DNA from 2 places in the Marinobacter subterrani genome. Region 2 is predicted to be linked to the other one. Evidence: predicted binding sites of a transcription regulator. Region 2 holds the regulator's gene; the other holds the start of a gene.

Region 1 (7,314 bases), on a different contig from region 2:
GTTCTTGATCTCGTGGGCCATGCCCCGGACCAGGATGCGGGTGGTCTCCTGCTGGGAAATGATGTCTTCCTCCCGGCTGATCCGCATCAGGCGATCCCTGGGCTGGATCTCGATCAGCAGCTCCGTCGGATCGAGGCTGATCGGGGTCACCGAGTAGTCCACCGTCAGCCGGGAGCCGCTGGTTAACAGGAACTCGGCCTCACGGCGGGTGTAGGACTGGCCATTCTCAACCGCGGCGAACAGGGTTTTCAGGGCATCTTCGGAATCCACGAGAATCTCGCTGAAGGGCTGCCCGTGGCTACGGGTCATACTGGTTTCAAACAGACTTTCAGCGGCGGGGTTGAGATAGCGAATTTGCAGCGTATCCTCCAGCACCAATACCGCCGTAGTGAGGCTGTCGAGAATGCTTTTGTATCCGGTATCGCGAGCCGAAGGCAGTGCCATGGGAGATGTCCGTTGGTTCGACATGGTTTGACCTCCGGAGTTTTGCAAAAAGCGAACCAGTTTGGGCCAGGTTTAAAAATGACTGGGCAAAGTGCGGGCATTGCGGGGCATTGGCCGGAAAAGGCGCCGTACGCTGGTGCAGGCGGGGAAAGCGCAACTGACCAGCCGGAAGAATTCGCCCCGTTGCTGGTCAGAGTATGGCTGTTTTCTGGTGCGCGCGCACCAAAATAGTGCGCTCAAGAATCAGTTCAGTACGGAGGGGCGGTGAACGGTAAAGGAAATGGATGGGCCGGTTTTTATCTGAACGCCGTTTTCATCCACGATGTGCACGCGGGCCTCGTGGGTGCCACGGAAGACATTGCTGACGGCAATTGAGCCCGAAGCGCTCTGGCCAACGGGTTGGCCATCCAGGGTCACTTCGTACTTGTGGCCAGGCTGCAGGCCGGGTGTGCTTTGAACCTGGAACTGAATATCACCGCTGCCGCTGTAGAACGCCTGGTTGTTGTCCGGGTATACGAAGGAGACGCTCTCGTACACGGCGCCCTCTTTCTGGACCTCTTCACGGAGCTTGTCGGTTTCCTGAACCACCTCGGGCTTGGGCAGGGTGATGGTGGTAACCGGTTTGACCTCAATCGCTTTAGCGCCTTCACTTGGCTCGTCGGAGAAGGTGACGTTGCCGTAGGCATCGACATTCCGGTACACCTCGGCGGAGGCCGGGACCGCCAGAACAAACAGAAGGCCGGTAATCAATCCAGACCTTGGATTCATAAGCTCACCTGTTATTGGGTTTCCCCGATTATCGGCGGCGCCCCGGGGCATTTCAACGCTTGCGGGATCGGATATTGGTTACATATCGTTAAGGGCGGCAGGCAATGTGCTGCAGTGCACACAAAAAAGCCCCGCGCGGGGCGGGGCTTGACTGCTGCTGATTCCCTTGCGAGAGATATTAGCAGGAGTAGTACAGCTGGAACTCGATCGGATGCGTGGTCATGTTCAGTTTCTCAACTTCACCGCGCTTCAGATCAATGTAACCGGCAATCATGTCCTCGGTGAACACGCCGCCACGGGTCAGGAACTCGTGATCTTCCTGCAGGCAGTCCAGAGCTTCTGACAGAGTCTCGGCAACCTTCGGAATGCTCAGGGCCTCTTCCTTCGGCAGGTCGTACAGATCCTTGTCCATGGCATCGCCAGGGTGGATCTTGTTCTGGATGCCGTCCAGGCCGGCCATCATCAGGGCCGCGAACGCCAGGTACGGGTTGGCTGCCGGATCAGGGAAGCGCACTTCAATCCGACGCGCCTTCGGGCTGTTCACGTAAGGAATACGGATGGAAGCGGAGCGGTTGCGCGCCGAGTAAGCCAGCATGACCGGTGCTTCGTAGCCCGGAACCAGACGCTTGTAGCTGTTGGTGGCCGGGTTGGTGAAGGCGTTGATCGCCTTGGCGTGCTTGATCACCCCACCGATGTAGTACAGAGCCGCTTCGCTCAGGCCGGCATAGCTGTCACCTGCGAACAGGTTTTTGCCGTCTTTGCTCAGGGACATGTGTACGTGCATGCCGGAGCCGTTGTCACCCACAACCGGCTTGGGCATGAAGGTGGCGGTCTTGCCGTAGGCGTGGGCCACGTTGTGTACGCAGTACTTGAGGATCTGTACTTCGTCGGCCTTGCGGGTCAGGGTGTTGGCGCCAACGCCGATTTCACACTGGCCAGCGGTGCCCACTTCGTGGTGGTGTACTTCAATTTCCAGACCCATGGATTCCATGGCCGCACACATGGCGCCACGCAGGTCATGCAGGCTGTCTACCGGCGGAACCGGGAAATAGCCGCCTTTAACACCCGGGCGGTGGCCGATGTTGTTGCGGTCGAAGTCTTCGCCGGATACCCAGGCGGCCTCTTCGGAATGGATGTGGTACGAAGAGCCTTGCATGTCTACGTTCCATTTAACGGAATCAAAGACAAAGAACTCCGGCTCCGGGCCGAACAGGGCGCCGTCAGCGATGCCGGTGGACTTCAGGTATTCCTCGGCACGACGGGCAACGGAACGCGGATCACGCTCATAACCCTGCATGGTAGAAGGCTCTACGATGTTGCAGGTGATGTTGACAGTGGTTTCTTCGGTGAACGGATCCAGTACGGAGGTTGCGTCGTCTGGCATCAGGATCATGTCGGATTCGTTGATGCCTTTCCAGCCGGCAATGGAAGAGCCGTCGAACATCTTGCCGTCGGCGAAAAAGTCTTCGTCTACCTCGGTGGCCGGCAGCGTCACGTGCTGCTCTTTACCGCGGCTGTCAGTGAAGCGCAGGTCAACCCATTTGACTTCGTGTTCTTTGATCAAATCAACTGTCTTGGACATTGTGCATGCTCCGTATGTTATACCGCAAAGGCGGCTGTATTCATGTTCGTGGCGCCGGACCGCCCGGAAACCCGGGTTCCGATCTGGTTTTCAGGTTTGCGCAGCTTAGCAAATGCCGCTGCGTCTTACCTGCAAATTTCGGCTGATTTCGTTAAAGCAAGGCGCTTGCCAATTTTTAGGGCATGCTCCAGAACAGCGCAACGGCAGGGGCTCGGAGCCCGTTCGGGGCAATTCTGAGGTTTTCGGGCCGGATTTTGCATTCGAGCATTGCACAGAAATGGTGCGCTAACTGCCAATGTGCACCAATGTGGTGCTCTGGGCTGATTTGAGAATAGGCGTTTTTCGACATATAAACGACACAGACTTTTAGCTATACTACGCGCCGCTTCATTTTCACCCTGCCAATTTCTGATCCCGGATCGAAAAACTCCGTGCAGGGTGCCGGGCAGCCAGCTCCGGTAAATGAGTTCATTTTACGGATTTGAGACGGCATGTGCAGGGGTATCCCTGCGAACGACCCTCTCAGGTCATTCAGTGCATGCCGCAGGATTATTTTTGTGATTGAGAACCTTCGTAATATTGCCATCATTGCCCACGTCGACCATGGGAAAACCACGCTCGTAGACAAGCTCCTGCGCCAGTCCGGTACGCTGGATCGCAAAGAGCTCGAGAGCGAGCGGGTCATGGATTCCAATGATCAGGAAAAAGAGCGCGGCATTACCATTCTGGCCAAGAATACGGCCCTGAAATGGAACGGCTACGACATCAACATTGTGGACACCCCGGGCCACGCGGATTTCGGTGGCGAGGTCGAGCGGGTGATGAGCATGGTGGACTGCGTGCTGCTGGTGGTTGATTCCATCGACGGCCCCATGCCACAGACCCGCTTTGTGACCCAGAAGGCGTTTGCGGCCGGTTTGCGCCCGATCGTGGTGGTCAACAAGATTGACCGTCCCGGTGCCCGCCCGGACTGGGTGGTAGACCAGGTGTTCGACCTCTTTGACAACCTGGGTGCGACTGACGAGCAGTTGGATTTCCCCATTGTCTACGCCAGTGCCCTGAACGGCATCGCCGGTCTGGATCATGAGAAGCTGGATGACAACATGGATGCCGTATTCCAGGCGATCGTCGACCATGTGCCTGCTCCGAACGTGGATCCGAACGGTCCGTTCCAGATGCAGATCTCCCAGCTGGACTATAATAGCTTCCTGGGCGTGATCGGCATTGGCCGCATCACGCGTGGCAAGATCAAGACCAATTCACCGGTCACAGCGATTGGTGCCAACGGCAAGAAGCGCAACGGTCGTATCCTCAAGATCATGGGCCACTCCGGTTTGCATCGTGTTGAAGTGGAAGAGGCCCAGGCCGGCGATATCATCTGCGTCAGCGGTATGGACGAGCTGTTCATCTCCGACACCCTGTGTGACCAGGCCAACGTTGAAGCCCTGCCGGCGCTGACCGTGGATGAGCCGACGGTCTCCATGACCTTCCAGGTCAACGATTCGCCCTTCGCCGGCCGGGAAGGCAAGTACGTCACCAGCCGGAACATCAAGGAGCGCCTGGAGAAGGAGCTGCTTCATAACGTGGCGTTGCGCGTTGAAGAGGGCGGCTCTGCAGACAAGTTCAAGGTATCCGGCCGCGGTGAGCTGCACCTTTCTGTGCTGATCGAAAACATGCGCCGTGAGAACTTCGAACTGGCCGTGGGCCGCCCGGAAGTTGTCATCAAGGAAGTCGACGGTGTGAGGCAGGAGCCCTATGAGAATGTCATCGTCGACATTGAAGAGCAGCACCAGGGCCCGATCATGGAGCAGATGGGTCTGCGCAAAGGCGACCTGACCAACATGGTGCCGGATGGCAAGGGGCGGATGCGTCTTGAGTACACCATTCCGGCTCGTGGCCTGATCGGTTTCCGAAATACCTTCCTGACCATGACCTCCGGTACCGGTATTCTGACCTCCACCTTCAGCCACTACGGCCCGATCAAGGTGGGCGATGTGACCAGTCGCCAGAACGGCGTTATCGTCTCCATGGCGACCGGCACGGCACTGACCTATTCGCTGGAAACCCTGCAGAGTCGGGGCAAGCTGTTCCTCGACCCCGGCCAGGAAATCTACGAAGGCCAGCTGTGTGGCATTCACAGCCGCGACAACGATCTGGTGGTGAACCCGACCAAGGGCAAGAAACTCGACAACATGCGTGCCTCCGGCAAGGACGAAGTGATCGCCCTGGTACCGCCGATCAAGTTCACCCTTGAGCAGGCGCTGGAGTTCATCAATGACGACGAACTGGTTGAGGTAACCCCGAAATCGGTCCGCCTGCGCAAAAAGCTGCTGACCGAGAACGAGCGCAAGCGCGCGGGCAAGAAATAACGGTAGGCCGGCCCGTGAAAAAGGGGTCAGATGAAAGCCTTCATCTGACCCCGGCTTCAGCTCCGGCTTTCCCCACCAGCCCGAAGCCTCCCAGGGGTCAGATGAAAGCTTTCATCTGACCCCATCTTCATCCAGAATTCCGGAAACCCCCCTGTTCCGGAGCAACCCCATGCTGGCCCTCTACCCCGAAATCGCTGCCAACGCCCAACACCGCATCGCGGTAGACCCACCCCACGAACTTTATGTTGAAGAAAGCGGTAACCCCGACGGAATACCGGTTCTGGTGGTGCACGGTGGCCCTGGTGGTGGCTGTGAGGATTACCATCGGCGTTTCTTCGATGCCGAGCGTTTCCGGATTATTCTGATGGACCAGCGGGGTGCCGGTCGGTCCACGCCGCTGGCGGAATTGGAAGGCAACAGCACCGCAAAGTTGGTTGAGGATATGGAGGCCGTGCGTTCGTTTCTCGGTATCAACCAGTGGCTTCTGTTCGGTGGCAGTTGGGGGTCAACCCTGAGCCTGGTCTACGCCCAGGCCTATCCGGAGCGGGTATCCGGGCTGGTTCTGCGAGGCATTTTCCTGTGCCGGCCCCGGGATATCCAATGGTTCTACCAGGATGGCGCAAGCCGGGTATTTCCCGACTACTGGGCCGACTTCCAGGGCCCGATTCCGGAAGCCGAGCGTAACGACATGGTGAGCGCCTATTACCGCCGGCTGACCAGTACCAACGAGCTTGAGCAGATTCAGGCCGCCAAGGCCTGGTCGGTGTGGGAGGGGCGCTGTGCCACCCTGCACCCCAATCCCCGTGTTGTAGAGCACTTCGGCCATCCGCACGTGGCCATCGCACTGGCTCGTATCGAGTGCCATTACTTCATGAACAACGCGTTTCTTGAAGATAACCAGATCGTTCGCGATGCTCACCGCCTGAAAGAGATTCCCGGCATCATTGTCCATGGCCGGTACGATATGGTCTGCCCCCTGGAGAACGCCCTGGCGCTGAGCAAGGCCTGGCCTGAGGCCGAGCTGCAGATCATTCGGGATGCCGGCCATTCGGCCTCCGAACCCGCGATAATTGATGCCCTGATCCGTGGGGTGGAATCGGTCGTGGCAAAAACCGGGAAAACGGCTGGCTGATTCCCGTTTTCAGGGTTGCGGCCCGGGACGGCCATCGCTAAACTCTTGACCCATCTTTATTTCCTCCTGTTCATGTGGTCCCGGGGAACCTGATGAAAGGGCTGATCCAGCGAGTATCGGAAGCCAGTGTTACCGTGCAGGGTGAGCGCATTGCCGCCATTGGTTCAGGGCTGCTGTTACTGCTGGGCGTGGAAAACGGCGATAGTGAGGCAGAGGCAAAGGAGCTGTGCCGGAAGATCCTCACGTACCGTGTGTTTCCCGATGAGGCAGGGCGGATGAACCGGAGCCTTGAGAGCATTGGTGGAGAACTTCTGGTTGTTCCTCAGTTTACCCTGACCGCTGATACGTCATCCGGCACCCGGCCGGGATTCTCCCATGCTGCAAAACCTGAAGAGGCCAACCACTTGATTGGGCTGTTTGTTGCTCAGGCCCGGGCCGGGCTTGGGGATGAAAAAGTGGGGGAGGGGAGGTTCGGTACCCATATGAGGGTTGGCTTGGTGAATGATGGGCCGGTAACTTTTCTGCTCGAGGTTCGGCAAAGACATGGTGAAAGCGTTCGATAGTGGCCCGCACCGGTATCGGGCATGGGGCATTCAGGTGATTCGTATTGGTGCGCAAACCCCGGTGATCAGGGTTGCCATCAAGTAAGGGGGTGCTTTCCCCGGTCTTTAATTCAATGATTATAAAGAATAAATGTCGATTTGGCCCCGGAATTGAAACACAACCGTCACGATGCGCGTCGGCACTGAAAGGTATAGAAACTTGCCTTTCTGGTGCTAAAAGAGCTAAAAATGCATCGGCAATTATTTGCAAAACCGGGATAGTTGTATTAAAACAGGTTCATCACGCAGGGCTTTAACAATGCCCTGTAAGCAATTGAGCTGAAAAGGCCTGTCCTTGGGCGGGTAATCTAAAAAGAAGAAAAGTTACTTCCTTGTCATAAAAGTGACACGGCAGTGATGCAGAATCGGCCTCATCCAGCCTGACTGGTGAAGCCTTACAAAATCGGGATAAGAACC
Region 2 (7,314 bases):
ACTCTGGCCCGGGAGGCCCTGGCCAATCTGGATGTCAGCGTCCAGGTGGAAGCCTGCCCGCTGGGCCTGGCACCAACCTCCTCCACCACCGCGACACTGGTCATGGGCGACGCCCTGGCGGTTGCCCTGCTTGAGGCCCGCGGCTTCAGTGCCGAGGACTTTGCCTTTTCCCACCCGGGTGGAAGCCTGGGTCGTCGCCTGCTGCTCAGAGTCTCCGACATCATGCACACGGGTGACCGTATTCCCGTTGTCGACCCGAACACCACGCTCAGCAGCGCCCTGCTGGAAATTTCCCGCAAGGGCCTCGGCATGACCACGGTCGTCGACGATCAGGGCACGCTTGTCGGAATATTTACGGACGGCGATCTGCGCCGGACCCTGGACCGCGCCGTGGACATTCACAACACGCCGATCCATGAGATTATGACCCGCCACGGCAGGACCATCCAGGCCGACCATCTGGCGGCAGAGGCGCTAAACGTAATGGACGAGCTGAAGATAAACGCTTTGCCGGTCACCGATGACACCGGGGCCCTGGTGGGCGCCATCAATATGCACGACCTGTTGCGGGCCGGGGTTATCTGACATGCAGAATCAATGGCCCGAGTCCGTCCTGGCAAAGGCGGCGAATATCCGGCTGATCGCCCTGGATGTCGACGGCATCATGAGTGATGGCAAGCTCTATTTCAGTGCCAGCGGAGATGAACTCAAGGCCTTCAACATTCTAGATGGCCTGGGCCTGAAACAGTTAATGGCAGCCGGAATCACGGTCGCTGTTATTACCGGGCGCAAATCTCCCCTCACGGAAAAGCGCATGGCAGACCTGGGCGTCCCGCACCTGATGCAGGGCCGGGAAGACAAGAAAGAAGCCTTGCTGGAACTGGTTCGGTCCATGGACATCAGCCCGGAGGCAATCGCCTACATGGGCGACGATCTGCCAGACCTGCCGGCCCTGAACTTCGCCGGCCTGGGCATAACCGTACCCAACGGCTACTGGCTGGTTCGCCAACATGCGGATTACTGCACCCGCACCCCTGGAGGAAGTGGTGCCGTCAGAGAGGCCTGTGACCTGCTGCTCAGTGCCCAGGGCAAGCTGGACGCGGCGCTCGCGCCCTACCTTCGGCAGGACCAGGAGCCTGGTGCATGAGCTGGCTTCCCGACCGGCCCTGGCTGCGCACCCTGGCACTGGCTGGCACCCTTGCCGCCGTAATGTTTTTGATGTGGCAAAGTGATGAACCTCCGGTGACTAACCAGAAGGCCGCCGAGTTGCGAGGTGATGCCGAACCGGACGGATTTGTCGTCAATGGCGAGTACACCTCCTTTGATGAGACCGGCAATCTCAAGATCAGTTTTACCAGCCCGCGGATCGAGCAATTCGAGGAAGGTAATCTGGCCACCATGGTTTCCCCGAAGGCCAAACTGTTCGGCAACGAAGGCAATGCCAACGCCGAGCCCTGGATTATCGAAGCCGAGAATGGCAGTCTCCTGCAAAATGAGAACTTGCTCTACCTGACCGGCAATGTCCGGATCCTCCGAAGTGTTGGCGGCCGGGACACCACCCTGACAACATCAACACTGACCCTGGATAACGACCGCAGTATGGCTTACACAGATGCTCCCGTAGTTATCCGCGACGTTACCGGAATTACCCACGCCGTCGGCATGAAAGCGTGGATCGACGAGCGGGTACTGGAACTGAACTCCAAGGTGGAAGGACGCTATGAAACCGGAAACTAACCGATACCGGGGCCTGATCGCTGCCCTGCTAACCCTCGCCATGACCGGGCCGGCAGCAGCGTTCGACCTTAACTCCGATCTTCCCATCAAGGTCACTGCAGACAACGCCCGCCTCGATGATGGCAAGGGCATCGCCACCTATACCGGCGACGTGGAACTGGTGCAGGGCAAGACCCAGCTGAATGCTCAGCGCGTGGTTCTGTACCGCGACGCAAAGGGCCTGAGCCGGATTGAGGCGTTCGGAAGCCCGGCCCATTACCGCCAGCCAACCCGCGAGGGTACGGGTGAAACCGACGCCAAGGCCCTGAACATCACCTGGTCCGCCTCCGACCAGCAACTGACCTTTGAACAGAAGGCGGTCATCGAACAGAATGGCAATGTGTTCCGGGGTGATGTCATCCATTATGATACCGCCCGCCGGGTCGTGACTGCCGAGGGCGGGGCCGCTGATGGCGAAGGTTCCGGCCGGGTAGAAATGGTGATTCAGCCGCGCAGCACTAACACACAAGGTTCCGATGGCAATTCTGAGAGCCAGTAATCTGGCAAAGAGTTACAAACAGAAAAAAGTGGTGCTCGACGTTTCCCTGGAAATCCGCAGCGGGGAAATCGTTGGCCTGCTCGGCCCCAATGGCGCCGGCAAGACCACCTGCTTTTACATGATAGTCGGGCTGGTGCCCGCCGACAGCGGGCGGATCACCATCGACAGCCGCGATATCACACCGTTGCCCATGCATGGCCGCGCACGCCAGGGAATCGGCTACCTGCCACAGGAGGCGTCGGTATTCCGAAAGCTTTCGGTGCGCGACAACATCATGGCCATTCTGGAAACTCGCAAGGGGCTGGCCAGGGCAGAACGGGAAAAAAAACTGGAAGAACTGCTCGAAGAGTTTCACATTACCCATATTCGCGACAGCATGGGCATGGCCCTGTCCGGCGGTGAACGCCGGCGCGTGGAAATTGCCCGGGCCCTGGCGATGGAGCCGGCTTTCATCCTGCTGGATGAACCGTTCGCCGGTGTCGACCCCATCTCCGTGAGTGACATCAAGCACATCATCCGCCACCTCCGGGACAAGGGGATCGGCGTGCTGATCACTGATCACAACGTGCGTGAGACCCTCGATATCTGCGAGAATGCCTACATCGTCTCCGGCGGCCACATCATCGCCTCCGGGAATGCCGACGCCATTCTGGCCAATCAGCAGGTGAAGAAGGTGTACCTGGGCGACGAGTTCCGGCTGTGAAGCCGGAGTCAGATGAAATTGGGGTCAGATGAAAAGTTCATCTGACCCCAATTTCATCTGACCCCGAGATTGTTTTGATGATCTGTAGCAAGTAAACTCGGCAAAGAACTTGCTAGGGTAAACGCAATCCACGGCAAGTAACGGGCATATAAAGATTTTTTCACCTCTTATGACACAAAGCGCTGATGAGTGACGGATCCTGAACCATGGTGATGAAAGCCTCCCTACAGTTAAAGCTGGGTCAGAGCCTGACCATGACGCCCCAGCTGCAACAGGCGATCCGGCTTCTCCAGCTCTCTACCCTCGACCTTCAGCAGGAAATCCAGCAGGCCCTGGAATCCAATCCGATGCTGGAAACCTCCGAGGACGATGACTCGGCCGAAGCCGACGCCGCGAATGACGAACGCGAAGCGAATGCCGCCGAGTCCGCCGCTGAAACAACGCCAGAGCCCCCATCTGACTGGGATAAGTCCGAAAACGGTCCTGACTGGTCCTCGGAGAACGAAATCCCGGACAATATCCCGGATGACCTTCCGGTCGACACCGCCTGGGAAGATATCTACCAGTCGGCCCCGGCTACCACGGCCCGCAACGACGACGAAAACGATCACGATTTCGAAACCCGGAATTCACCCACCGAAACCCTTCAGGACCATCTGGAATGGCAACTGAACCTGACCCCCATGAGCGAGCGGGACCAGGCCATTGCGCATGCGCTGATGGATGCGGTGGATGAGCGTGGTTATCTGACCAGCGATCTTGACGAGATCCACGCCGGGTTGCTGGATGAACATGACGAAGATCCCCTCGAACTGGATGAAGTTGAAGCCGTTCTCCATCGCCTGCAGCACTTCGACCCACCCGGGGTTTTCGCCCGCGACCTGCAGGAATGCCTGCTGATCCAGCTCAACCAGCTACCACCGGATACCCCCTGGCTGGCCCAGGCACGACTGGTGATCACCCACTACATCAATCTTCTCGGCAACCGTGATTACGCCCAGCTGCTGCGCCGCAGCCGCCTGAAGGAAGACCAGTTGCGGGAAGTCCTGGCCCTGATTACCGGCCTGAACCCGCGCCCGGGCGACGTGATTGACCGCGCCGAACCGGACTACGTTATCCCCGATGTGATCGTCCGCAAGCACAACGACCGCTGGCGGGTTGAGCTGAATCCGGAAATTGCCCCGCGCATCCGGGTAAATGCGAGCTATGCTTCACTAATAAGGCGTGCCGACAGCAGTGCCGACAACACCTACCTGCGGGATCAGCTGCAGGAGGCGAAATGGTTTATCAAGAGCCTGCAGAGCCGCAATGAGACTCTGCTGAAAGTGGCAACCCGTATTGTCGAGCACCAGCAGGGCTTCCTGGATTACGGCGAAGAAGCCATGAAGCCGCTGATTCTCTCCGACATTGCCCAGGCGGTGGAGATGCATGAATCGACGATTTCCCGGGTGACCACCCAGAAATTCATGCACACTCCCCGGGGAATTTTCGAGTTGAAGTATTTCTTCTCCAGCCACGTGAGCACTGACGAGGGCGGAGAATGTTCCTCTACGGCCATACGCGCGATGATCAAGAAACTGATTGCTGCCGAAACGCCCAAAAAGCCGTTGAGCGACAGTAAAATTGCAGCCATGCTAGGAGAACAGGGAATCAAGGTTGCGCGACGTACCGTTGCCAAGTATCGGGAGGCGATGCACATTCCGCCTTCCAATGAACGCAAACGGCTAGTCTGAACACCACGGGCGGGAAACGCGACACCGTATTCGCCGGCGCACAACGCGCCAGCACCCAGGCCGGCTCCCGGGAGCCGGCATGATGACAACAGGAGACGCCTATGCAACTCAATATTTCAGGCCATCACGTAGAACTGACTCCCGCACTCAAGGATTATGTCTCGGAAAAATTCCAGAAGCTCGAACGTCACTTTGACCACATCAGCAACAGCCAGGTAACCCTGGAAGTGGAAAAGGTGCGACAGATTGCGGAAGCCACGCTGCACGTGGTTGGTGGTGAAGTTCACGCAAAGGCAGAAAATGAGGATATGTACGCGGCCATTGATGCCCTGATCGACAAGCTCGACCGCCAGATTCTCAAGCACAAGGAAAAGAATGTAGACCGGATGCACGGAAACGGCTCGCGCTAACTGGCTGTTTTCATGCAAGTCATCCAATCGAGCTGCGACACGGCTGACGTGTCGCAGCCTTTTTTTAACGGAAATGCAGTCGACCTATGAGCGACACATCCCTGACCATAGACAACATTCTTTCGCCGGAGCTCACCCTTTGCCGGGTGCCCGCCTCCAGCAAGAAACGGGCCCTGGAGTTTATCGCCGAGCAGATAAACCACCAGGACAATACCCTCAGCGAGACCGAGATCTTCAACAACCTGATCTCACGGGAACGTCTGGGCAGCACCGGCATTGGCCAGGGCATCGCCATCCCCCACTGCCGCCTAGACGGGCTGGATCATGTGGTGGGTGTCTTGATGACACTGGAAGAGAGCGTCGAGTTCGATTCGATCGACAACCAGCCTGTGGACCTGATCTTCGCCCTGGTCGTTCCCAAAGAGGCCACCAGCGAGCACCTGGAGCTTCTCAGCCAACTGGCCGAAAAATTCAATGAACGCTCGTTCTGTGACCGTCTCCGGCAATGCGAGGACGCCCGCACCCTGTACGAACGCATGACCGCCTCGGGCGGATGACAGTCATTGCAGTGGAGGTAAGTTGGTCATGAAGCTGATTATCGTCAGTGGCAGGTCCGGATCCGGCAAGAGTACCGCGCTCCATGTGCTGGAGGACCTCGGCTTCTATTGCATAGACAATCTACCGATCGGCCTGCTGTTCCCCCTCACCCGGGAAGCCACAGGCCAGACCAGGCCGGGGAGACTCGGCAAGATGGCGGTGAGCATCGACGCTCGCAACCTGTCCGGAGAACTGGCCAACTTCGAGGAGATTTACCGTCGCCTCCAGGAGACCGGGGTTACAGTCGAAATCATCTTCCTGGATGCCGACGAACAGTCCCTGCTGCAGCGCTTCCATGCTACCCGGCGCAAGCACCCGCTCAGCGATGACAAAACCTCGCTGAGAGAGGCAATCACCAGTGAAAAGAAACTCCTTGAGCCTCTATCCAAGCTCTCCGACCTTTATGTGAACACAACCGGCATGTCCATGTACGAACTTCGTGACATGATCAAACAGCGGGTTGTCGGGCGCAAGGATCAGGAACTGGCCCTGCTGTTCCAGTCGTTCGGTTTCAAGCACGGCGTACCGCTGGATTCCGATTATGTCTTCGACGTTCGGTGTCTGCCAAACCCATACTGGGACACCAGCTTGCGGAAGTATGTCGGCACCGATCAGCCGGTCATCGAGTTCCTGGAGAAGGAACCGGCGAGCCGTAAGATGATCGATGATCTGAAAGCGTTCCTGGACACATGGCTGCCCTCTTTCGCTGACAGCAACCGAAGCTACATGACCATATCCATCGGGTGCACCGGCGGCCAGCATCGGTCCGTGTATGTCTGCGAGCAGCTGGGCGCTTACTACCGGCAACGTTACAGCAACGTGCAAGTGCGCCATACCGAACTGCCCCACCTGCAGACCCGCGAAGAGATCTGATCTGCCCATGATTCGTCGCCCGATCACCATCATCAACAAGCTGGGGCTGCATGCCCGTGCCACGGCCAAGCTGGTTGCGACCGCCTCGAAATTCGATAGCAGCGTCCGGATCAGCGGCAAGGGACGGGATGTGGATGCCAAAAACATCATGCAGGTGATGATGCTGGCAGCCAGCAAAGGCACGGATGTCGAGCTCATTGCCGACGGGCCGGATGAAGAACAGGCCGTCGAGGCTCTGGCGGAGCTGATCAACGATTATTTTGGTGAGGGCGAGTAAACGTGCCATCCGACAAACCGAATCAGGCAGCAATATGAAAGATCATCACGAAGATCACGACGCGCCGGAATATGACGGCCCCAGCAAATCCCAGCTCAAACGGGAAATGCACGCACTGCAGGACCTTGGTAAACGGATGCTCGATCTGAGTAACGATCAGTTGGAGACGCTGCCGGTCAGCGATACCCTCAGGGCGGCCATCGAAGAATCCAGGCGTATCCGCCAGAACGAGGCCAGGCGGCGGCACCTGCAGTACATCGGCAAGGTCATTCGCCAGGAAGACGACCCCGAAGCGCTGGAAAAAGCCATCGACGCCTTTGATGCCGGCAGCGAGGAACACACCCGCCGACACCACCTGGCCGAACGCTGGCGCGACCGGATGATCGCGGAAGGCGATTCCGTTGTGGGCGAATTCTTCAACTATTGCCCCGGCACAGACATGCAAC

Evidence for each region. The regulator sigma-54, encoded in region 2, starts transcription at its own class of promoters, with help from an activator protein. The targets are predictions, from matches to a motif close to ANTGGCATNNANNTTGCTNT.
Region 1: glnA (glutamate--ammonia ligase) is a predicted target of sigma-54. The motif match lies at 2,948-2,967, and genes of this name have one in related genera.

The regions. Positions count from the first base shown of each region.
Region 1 covers NZ_LFBU01000002.1:790,548-797,861, forward strand. The annotation lists gene glnL (nitrogen regulation protein NR(II)) at 1-444, opposite strand, end outside; gene msub_RS19595 (DUF4124 domain-containing protein) at 688-1,212, opposite strand; gene glnA (glutamate--ammonia ligase) at 1,391-2,794, opposite strand; gene typA (translational GTPase TypA) at 3,352-5,163, shown strand; gene pip (prolyl aminopeptidase) at 5,333-6,295, shown strand; gene dtd (D-aminoacyl-tRNA deacylase) at 6,388-6,858, shown strand.
Region 2 covers NZ_LFBU01000001.1:1,945,509-1,952,822, forward strand. The annotation lists gene msub_RS09165 (KpsF/GutQ family sugar-phosphate isomerase) at 1-585, shown strand, start outside; gene msub_RS09170 (KdsC family phosphatase) at 587-1,147, shown strand; gene lptC (LPS export ABC transporter periplasmic protein LptC) at 1,144-1,737, shown strand; gene lptA (lipopolysaccharide transport periplasmic protein LptA) at 1,721-2,275, shown strand; gene lptB (LPS export ABC transporter ATP-binding protein) at 2,253-2,978, shown strand; gene msub_RS09190 (RNA polymerase factor sigma-54) at 3,185-4,711, shown strand; gene hpf (ribosome hibernation promoting factor) at 4,813-5,121, shown strand; gene ptsN (PTS IIA-like nitrogen regulatory protein PtsN) at 5,208-5,678, shown strand; gene rapZ (RNase adapter RapZ) at 5,707-6,591, shown strand; gene msub_RS09210 (HPr family phosphocarrier protein) at 6,599-6,868, shown strand; gene yjgA (ribosome biogenesis factor YjgA) at 6,903-7,314, shown strand, end outside.